Regions from separate parts of the Caldanaerobius fijiensis DSM 17918 genome, predicted to be linked through region 2. Evidence: a T-box and tRNA genes for the amino acid it is inferred to sense, from the RefSeq annotation. Region 2 holds a T-box; the other regions hold tRNA genes.
The links. A T-box is a leader RNA that pairs with one kind of tRNA and senses whether it is charged. The one in region 2 lies ahead of BUB87_RS00595 (valine--tRNA ligase), so its partner is inferred to be a tRNA-Val.
Positions count from the first base shown of each region.

Region 1: it has a tRNA-Val gene. The T-box ahead of BUB87_RS00595 (valine--tRNA ligase) is inferred to sense a tRNA for this amino acid. The anticodon was not compared.
Region 3: it has a tRNA-Val gene. The T-box ahead of BUB87_RS00595 (valine--tRNA ligase) is inferred to sense a tRNA for this amino acid. The anticodon was not compared.

Region 1 covers NZ_FQVH01000002.1:15,087-18,274, forward strand. Annotated here, with positions in the region: gene BUB87_RS01390 (aconitate hydratase) at 1-1,277, shown strand, start outside; tRNA gene BUB87_RS01395 (tRNA-Val) at 1,377-1,450, shown strand; gene BUB87_RS01400 (nucleoside kinase) at 1,671-3,188, shown strand, end outside.
Region 2 covers NZ_FQVH01000001.1:119,142-122,329, reverse strand. Annotated here, with positions in the region: gene BUB87_RS00605 (class I SAM-dependent methyltransferase) at 1-521, shown strand, start outside; gene BUB87_RS00600 (Uma2 family endonuclease) at 581-1,159, shown strand; T-box leader at 1,239-1,421, shown strand; gene BUB87_RS00595 (valine--tRNA ligase) at 1,514-3,188, shown strand, end outside.
Region 3 covers NZ_FQVH01000011.1:41,912-45,099, forward strand. Annotated here, with positions in the region: gene queG (tRNA epoxyqueuosine(34) reductase QueG) at 1-917, opposite strand, end outside; gene BUB87_RS06205 (hypothetical protein) at 1,012-1,209, opposite strand; tRNA gene BUB87_RS06210 (tRNA-Val) at 1,447-1,520, shown strand; gene BUB87_RS06215 (ferredoxin) at 1,653-1,841, shown strand; gene BUB87_RS06220 (solute carrier family 23 protein) at 1,871-3,169, opposite strand.

The DNA of each region.
Region 1 (3,188 bases), on a different contig from region 2:
GAGCGACTACATCTGTCTTCCCTAGCGATGAGATTACAAGAGATTTCTTAAATGCGCAGGGTAGACTGAAAGATTGGAAACTTATAGAAGCTGATGAGGATGCTGAATACGATGAAGTGATAGATATATATCTCGATAAATTAGAGCCGTTAATAGCGCAACCTCACAGCCCCGATAATGTGGTAAAAGTAAAAGAATTAGAAGGATTAAAAGTAGATCAGGTGGCAATTGGCAGCTGTACAAATTCATCATATATGGATATGATGAAAGTTGCAGCAATACTAAAGGGAAAGACAGTGCATCCTGATGTTTCACTGGTTATTTCGCCTGGGTCCAGACAAGTATTTCAGATGCTGGCAAAAAACGGCGCTCTCGCAGATATGGTAGCTGCAGGTGCTAGAATATTGGAATGCGCGTGTGGACCGTGTATAGGTATGGGGCAGGCCCCAGCTACCAATGCGGTGTCTATAAGGACCTTCAATAGGAATTTTGAAGGCAGGAGTGGTACAAAGAGCGCTAAAGTATATCTTGCCAGTCCTGAGGTGGCTGCTACTGCTGCGATATATGGATGTATAAAAGATCCAAGGATATGGGGCAAAGAGATTCAGATCAGGTTACCTGAAAGATTTGAAATTAATGATAATATGATTATTCCACCGTCTGAAAATCCGGACGAAGTAGAAGTGGTAAGAGGTCCCAATATCAAACCGTTCCCATCTCATGAGCCATTGTCTGAAAAGCTGGAAGGTGAAGTATTATTAAAAGTAGGTGATAACATAACAACAGACCACATAATGCCTTCCAATGCCAGGTTGTTGCCCTTCAGGTCAAATATACCTAAACTTTCAGAACATTGCTTTGAAGGAGTAGATCCTGATTTCTCAAAGCGTGCAAAAGAAAAAGGCGGAGGTTTTATCGTTGGTGGCGCAAATTATGGCCAGGGATCTAGCCGTGAACATGCAGCGTTAGTGCCTTTGTATCTTGGTATCAAATTTGTACTGGCAAAATCTTTTGCCAGAATACACAAAGCCAATTTGATAAACAACGGGATACTTCCTTTGACCTTTGTAAATGAAGAGGATTATGATGAGATATCACAGGGTGACGTCCTGGTATTAGATGATGCTGTTGCACAGGTGAGATCAAAGGATAATATAGTTATAAAGAATATAACTAAAGGAAAAGAGATAATTGCCAATTTAGATGTATCTGATAGAAATAGAGAGCTTTTGATTGCAGGTGGGCTTCTTAATTATACGTCGCTTTCTAACAGATAAAAACCAGGTTTCCCTTTTATGGCATGCAGAATGCATGCCTGCATTTTTTTCTTGACAATGTTGATTGTAGTGTATATAATATAACTTGTCAGGAGGGATGGGGTTATAGCCCAGCTGGTTAGAGCGCCACGTTGACATCGTGGAGGTCACAGGTTCGAGCCCTGTTAACCCCACACGCATTACAAAAGGATTCCGGCACTTTGTTTAGGTGTCGGATTTTTTATTTGCTGTTTGAATATAATTTTATTTTAACTTGTTCGGGTTATAGCATTGTATTGATGTAAGGGACTTCCATACGGAGTTTCTAGATGATATAATGGTATAACATAATGCAAATGAATGTTTTTTTGTTTATGTTCTCCATATAATAATGTGAGTAAAGGAGGTATAAGGTTGAAAACTGTTAATGTTAAATTTGGAAATAAAAATTATGAATGCACAGAAGGTACCAGGCTTATGGATTTTTTTAAAGAGAATGATCAATCTTATGATATGATCATAGCTGGTCTCGTAGATAACAAGCTGGTTGATTTGAACTACAGAATACATAGGGATTGTACTGTAAAAGCGGTGGACATACGAAGCGAAGAGGGAATGAAGGTATACAGGAGAAGCATGAGCTTTGTTTTTATAAAGGCTGTACATGAAATCTATCCCCATGCCAGGGTTACAATAGAGCATTCTCTGGGGAAAGGCCTGTACTGTGAGATACACAAAGAGCGCTCATTGACTAGAGGTGACGTGGAGCTTATTAAACAGAAAATGCAAGAGATTGTTTCTAAAAATTTGCCTTTTGAGAGAATAAAGGTGTCTATAGAAGAGGCTGCAGACATTTTTAACAGGCAGGGTCAACCTGAAAAGGTAAAATTGCTTAAGTACAGTACGGAAGATAGGATGTACCTGTATAGACTTGACGGTTATTGCGACTATTTTTACGGTATTCTGGCGCCTTATACTGGATATTTAAAAGTATTTGATCTCAAATTTTATTTGCCAGGTGTGATAATACTGTTTCCTGATGTCTCTGATCCGCAAAAGGTGGCACAGTTTGTAGATCAACACAAGCTTGCCGCCATATATCAGGAGACTGAAAAATGGGGCAGGATAATGAAGGTTGATTATGTGTCCTCTTTAAATGAGCTCGTGGAGTCAGGGGATATAAAAGAGATAATAAGAATTGCAGAAGCGTTGCATGAAAAGAAAATTGCGCAGATAGCTGATATGATAAACAAAAATCGCGATAATGTAAGGCTTATATTGATAGCGGGTCCGTCTTCTTCTGGCAAAACCACCTTTGCTCAAAGACTGTATATCCAGTTAAGGGTTAATGGATTAAGGCCTATATCCATTTCTCTAGATGATTACTTTTTGCCGTCGGAAAAAGTACCGCGGGATGAAGATGGTAAATACGACTTTGAAGACATTGAAGCCCTTGACCTGGAATTGTTCAATGAACAATTAACTCAGCTGATACAGGGAGAAGAGGTGATTTTACCTAAATATGATTTCACTATTGGGGCAAGAGCACCTCAGGGCAGAAGAGTTAAAATCGATGCCGATCAACCTGTGATCATCGAAGGAATTCATGGCTTAAATGAAAGGTTGACAGCAGCCATACCCAAGGATCGAAAATTTAAGATATACATAAGTGCGTTAACTCAATTAAATTTAGACGATCACAATAGGATACCTACCACTGATTCAAGGCTTGTAAGGCGTATTGTGAGAGACTATATGTTCAGAGCTACTGATGCTGAAAAAACTCTTGAAATGTGGAACTCTGTTAGGCGCGGAGAAGAGAAGAATATATTTCCATATCAAGAAGAAGCTGATGTAATGTTTAATTCTGCACTGGTGTATGAGTTAGGTGTGCTTAAAAAATATGCGGAACCTTTGTTGGCAAAAGTAGAA
Region 2 (3,188 bases):
TATATTTAGCGGAAATGGGTTATCATGTTACGGCTGTCGATATAAGTGAAGAGCTTTTAAATATTGCATCTAAAGAGACAGAAAAAAAGGGGTTGAATATAAATTACAGGTTGGTAGATGGCCTCACATTGCCTTTTCGAGATAATGAGTTTGATGCTCTCATTGCATTTAAGGTGCTTTGTTATATTCCAACAAGGGATTTACGGCATCAGTATTTACAAGAATTGTACCGTATACTGAAATCCGGAGGGACTTGCCTGATAACACAATATATCGTACCCGATGATTTTATTGAAGAGTCAAAGGATGAATATTTTTATATGAGTCCTGCTGCTAATTTTAAGATTCTTGAACAAGGTGATAATTTTCCATTAGGAGAAGGTTATGTTCGATGGTTTACTGAGGGAGAATTAAAAAGTGAATTGGAGGATACATCTTTTGAATTGATTAGTTTTGAAAATGATGAGAATTATCAGGGAACAGGCTATATAAGGTTAATAGAATTGAAAAAACCCGTTTAAAATAAGAAATAAAAATATTATAAAATAGAGGAGAGCAGTAAAAAAGGAAGTGATGCCGAATGGCAGAGCCATTAAAAATAATAAACGGGAATTACACGTATGCCGACTATGTGAAATGGCCGGAAGATGAAAGATGGGAGTTAATTGACGGAACAGCATATATGAGTGTGGCTCCATCCAGGAGACATCAGGAAGTTCAGGTAGAACTGTTGAGACAGATATCAAATTATTTGCTTGATAAACCGTGCAAGGTTTATGGATCACCATTTGATGTGCGACTGGCTGAAGAAGGTGAGGACGATGAAAAAGTAAAAGACGTGGTTCAACCGGATATAACTGTAATATGTGATAAATCAAAACTGGATGATAGAGGATGCAAGGGGAGCCCGGATTTGATTATGGAAATTGTTTCACCTTCTACAGCTTTTATGGACTATATCAAAAAGTTGTCTTTGTATGAAAAGAAACAGGTTAAAGAGTATTGGATTGTCCATCCAATAGATGAAATTGTTATGGTGTATAAATTAAATGAAAATAAAAAATATGGCAGGCCTGAAATATACTCTAAAGAAGATAATGTTAAGGTGGGAATATTTGAGGATTTAATTATATGTTTAAAAAAAGTTTTTGAGGAATAATTAAGAATTAATCGTATAATTAAGAATTAATCGTATTGACATTTGTTCGGTATCTGGTATATTATATAAAATAAAAAGGTTAACGGCGATGAATGAGAGGAGTAGGCGGTATCGGCTTAAAAGAGAGGAAAGCTCGCAGGCTGAAAGGCTTTCTTAAGAACGGCCGCTGAAGGTAGCTCAGGAGCTTTTCGGGTATGCCCGTTATTGCTAAAGAGTGCCTGAACGGAAATAAGGTGGTACCGCGGAGCCTTTCGCCCTTAATGCGAAGGCTTTTTTTAATAATTTACATTAAATCAGGTTTGTACTAAACCTTACACAAAAAGCATTGAACATATAATTACGGAGGTATTGCATATGAAAGAATTGCCAAAAACCTATGATCCTTCAGATTTTGAAGCCAGATTGTATAAAAATTGGCTGGATAAAGGTTATTTTGTTGCCCATATAGATGAAAAGAAAGAGCCTTTTACCATCGTCATGCCACCACCAAATATTACCGGATATTTGCACATGGGCCATGCTATTGATAACACCTTACAGGATATCATTGTAAGGTGGAAACGAATGCAGGGCTATAATGTATTGTGGTTGCCAGGAACAGATCATGCCAGCATAGCTACAGAAGTTAAAATTGTAGAACAATTAAGAGAGGAAGGGCTTAGCAAGTATGATCTGGGCAGAGAGAAGTTTTTAGAGAGGGCATGGAAGTGGAAAGAAAAATACGGTGGCAGAATTCTGGAGCAGTTAAAGAGGCTGGGCAGCTCCTGTGATTGGACACGGGTCAGATTTACTATGGATGAGCGCTGTTCCCGTGCAGTAAGAGAGGTATTCTATCGATTATATAAGAAAGGGCTGATATACAGGGGTGACAGGATAATAAACTGGTGCCCTGATTGTAATACGGCTCTTTCCGATGCAGAGGTAGAATATGAGGAAGAAAAAGGGCATCTTTGGCATATCAGGTATCCTTTTAAGGATGGATCGGGATATGTTACGGTGGCCACTACCAGGCCTGAAACCATGCTGGGAGACACAGCGGTGGCGGTACATCCTGACGATGAAAGGTATAAAGGCCTTATAGGTAAAGTACTGATATTGCCTATAGTGGGTAGGGAGATACCGCTGATTTCTGATGAATACGTGGAAAAAGAGTTTGGTACAGGAGCAGTTAAGATAACTCCTGCTCACGATCCTAATGACTTTGAAGTAGGCTTGCGGCACGGCCTGGAAGCTATAAAAGTCATTGATGATAACGGCCGCATGACAGAGATCACAGGCCAGTTTGCTGGTATGGATAGATATGAGGCAAGGAAGAAAATCATAGAGATACTGGAGCATGAAGGTTATCTGGTGAAGGTAGAAGATCATGTACACAATGTGGGACATTGTTATAGATGCCATACAGTTGTAGAACCATTGGTATCTAAACAATGGTTTGTGTCTATGAAGCCATTGGCAGAACCTGCACTTGAAGTAGTTAAAAACGGTCAGGTAAAGTTTGTGCCTGAGAGATTTTCTAAGATATACATAAACTGGCTTGAAAACATTAAAGATTGGTGCATATCGAGGCAGCTATGGTGGGGCCATAGGATACCTGCATGGTATTGTGATGTCTGTGGTCATACTACTGTGTCCATAGACGATCCAAAAGCCTGTGAAAACTGTGGCAGTCAGGATATACATCAAGATGAAGATGTGCTGGACACATGGTTCAGTTCTGCTCTGTGGCCTTTTTCTACTCTTGGATGGCCTGAAAATACTGATGATCTCAGGTATTTCTATCCAACCAATGTGCTGGTAACAGGTTATGATATTATATTCTTCTGGGTGGCCAGGATGATATTCATGGGTTTGGAGTTTATGGGGAAACCGCCCTTTGAGTACGTTTTTATTCACGGATTAGTAAGAGATGAACAAGGAAGAAAGATGAGCAAATCTCTGGGTAATGGCATAGATCCAATTGATGTGATAGATAAGTATGGGGCAGATACACTAAGGTTTACCCTGGCTACTAATAATTCTCCGGGCA
Region 3 (3,188 bases), on a different contig from region 2:
TCGCCTGAGTTTCCCATAGCTATTATTCCATTTCTCTGTAAAGTAGTTTTACCTCTCCACCCTGCAGAAGTATGTTTAAATATCTCTTCAAAAATTTTTTTATCCATTTTTGCCACATCTTCTAACGGAATCAGTGGCATAGGAGGTTGTGGAATAAACTCGTTTTTATTTGTATATTTAGCTCTCTTGTTTACAGGGCACACCTCCTGGCATGTATCGCAACCATATATCCTCATACCCATTTTATCCTTTATATCATCAGGAAGAATGCCTTTTTTAACAGTATTATACGATAGACACCTATTTGCATTAAGGGTATAAGGTGAAACCAGAGCACCGGTCGGACATGCTTTTAAGCAAAGATCGCAATCCCCACATCGACTCTCAACAGGAGAATCCGGTGGCAATTCTAATTCGGTTAGGATTTCCCCTAAAAATATCCATGAACCGTATTCGTCATTTATGATACTACAATTTTTGCCATACCAACCAATTCCTGCTCTATAAGCGACCATCCTATCAACGAGAGGCCCTGTATCTACCATATATATACTCTTTACATTATACATCTTTTCAATATATTTTACAAGTTTTAACATCATATCACTCATTACCTTGTGGTAGTCTTTGCCGTATGCACTTCTGGATATAATGGCATAGCCCCTTTGGGGAACATATTTTATAGGTATATTATAACTTAAGCCCAGCGCAATAATGCTTTTTGCCGTATTAAGAGACAACCGGGGTGTAACTCTCTTTTTTATATCCTTTTCTTCAAGACCAGACAGGTATCCTTCCGCTTTTCTCTGGTACAAGATCTCTGCATTAAAGGCTTCCGCTGTAGTAAACCCCACTAAATCAAAACCAAGGCTATAAGCAAAATTCTTTATTTCGTCTTTAATCTCTACACTATCCATATAATCCATCCCGTCCATTTATTACATTAAAAATGCTGCAACTTCAGCGTGAACTACAAGTAATATTATATCACAAAGAAATAAAAGAGAGCAGTTAAGCCCTCTTTTGTTTCCTCTCTATTTTATTAAATTCAAGCATTTTCTTTACCATATTTATCTTATTTTCCTCATTACCCGATTCTTCATCACTACTCTCATCATAGTCATATATCACATCTTGCTCTATAAATTGCTTCTTTTCATATGTAACATCATCTTCCATATCCTGTTTAAGAAATCTTTTCCTGTGCATAGTTTTTCCCCTCCATTCTTTTGCCTAACTCTAAATAAATCGGTCGTTTAATTAAAAAATCTTCATAGTATTTCAAATTAAACATTGAAGCTTTGTCTATATTATTGCTTGATCTCTAAATAATATGTATACGGAGTTTTTATAAATGCTAATTACATTCAAATTACCAATTTAAGTTAAAAGAAATTATGTATTGACATATACCATCAATGTGCTATAATATGATATGTAATTTATGGGGTTATAGCTCAGCTGGTTAGAGCGCTACGCTCACATCGTAGAGGTCACAGGTTCGAGTCCTGTTAACCCCATTTATTTTATTTTAAAAGCTAAAACCATATCTTGACAAATGCGATTATATAACATATAATACTTTAAAAAGCTTTTAAAATGGTTTAAGCTATATTTAAGCTTTAAGCTATAATTAACTGAGGAGGGTTATAATGAAAGTAACTGTAGATCAAGACCTCTGCATTGGCTGTGGAGCTTGCATTGATACATGCCCAGAGGTTTTCGATTGGAATGATGATGGAATGGCTCAGGTTATTGTGGACGAAGTTCCCGAGGATGTAGAGGAGCTTGCCCGTCAGGCTTTAGATGATTGCCCTGTTGAGGCTATAAAAGAGGAATAAAAAAAATGCCGATTTCAATCGGCATTTTTTTATTCCTCTTTCTTTCTTATATTCTCTTCTGGATAAGATATTTCCAGCGACGGGTACTTCTTTTCTCCCTTCTCTTCCTCATTCGTCGATTTCGGTAGCAGAAGATTGAGAAGTATGCCTATAATTGTAGCTGGCCCAACGCCTTGAAATACCAGATTCCCTATATTAAACTTTATTCCGCCGACTCCCAGTGTAAATATAATTGAGGCTATGAGCAAATTCCTCGTATCCGAAAAATCTATTTTATTGTCTATAAGCGTCCTCAAACCGGCAGCAGCTATCATACCAAATAATATTATGGTTATTCCACCCATTACAGGTTTTGGAATAACTTCTATCGCAGCTCCTATTTTCTGGACAAAGCTCAATAGAATAGCTATTACAGCAGCCCCTTCTATAACAGCAGAACTATACACTTTTGTTATAGCTAAAACTCCTATATTCTCTCCATATGTGGTGCTGGGAGGTCCTCCAAATAATGCCGCCACCGCCGTTGCAAGACCATTACCCAAAAAGACGGTGTGTATGCCAGGCTTTTTAATAAGGTCTCTCTCTACGATATTGCCTATTACAAGGACATGTCCCAAATCTTCTACCATAGAGACAATAGCCAGCGGCGCAATCAACGAAACAGCTCCCCATACCAGCTCAGGGCTATGACCTGACAGGAAATTAAATTTAGGTAATGCTATCCATGCTGCCTCCCTTACAGGTTTAAAATTCACAATACCTATCAACATGGCAAATACATATCCGCACATGGTGCCCAGCAAAATAGGTATTATCTTTAAAAAACCTCTGCCAAAAATAGCAAATATAATTATAAACAAAGCTGTAACCGCTGCAACCAGAACATTTTCCTGAGCTTGCTGAACAGCTACCGGTGCCAGGCTCAAACCTATTATCATGACCACAGGTCCTACTACCACTGGCGGCAAAATTTTGTCAATCCAGTCTACTCCGGTAATACTTATGATGATGTATACCAGCACATACAAAAGACCCGCCGCTAACATACCCGTATATGCACCTTTTAAGCCAAATTCTTTTGTCGCAACAATGATAGGTGTAATAAAAGCAAACGACGACCCAAGGTATGCCGGAACATAACCCCTTGTAACCAGATGAAATATAAGTGTGCCGAGTCCTGAAGTAAAAAGGGTCACTGATGGGTCCAGTCCAGTCAATAAAGGTACGAGAACAGTTGCCCCAAACATAGCAAAAACATGCTGTAAGGATAACGGCACAAATTCCCTTACTGGCGGTACTTCTTTGATATCGTAGACTTTTTTACTCAAAAGAATTCCTCCTTTTTAG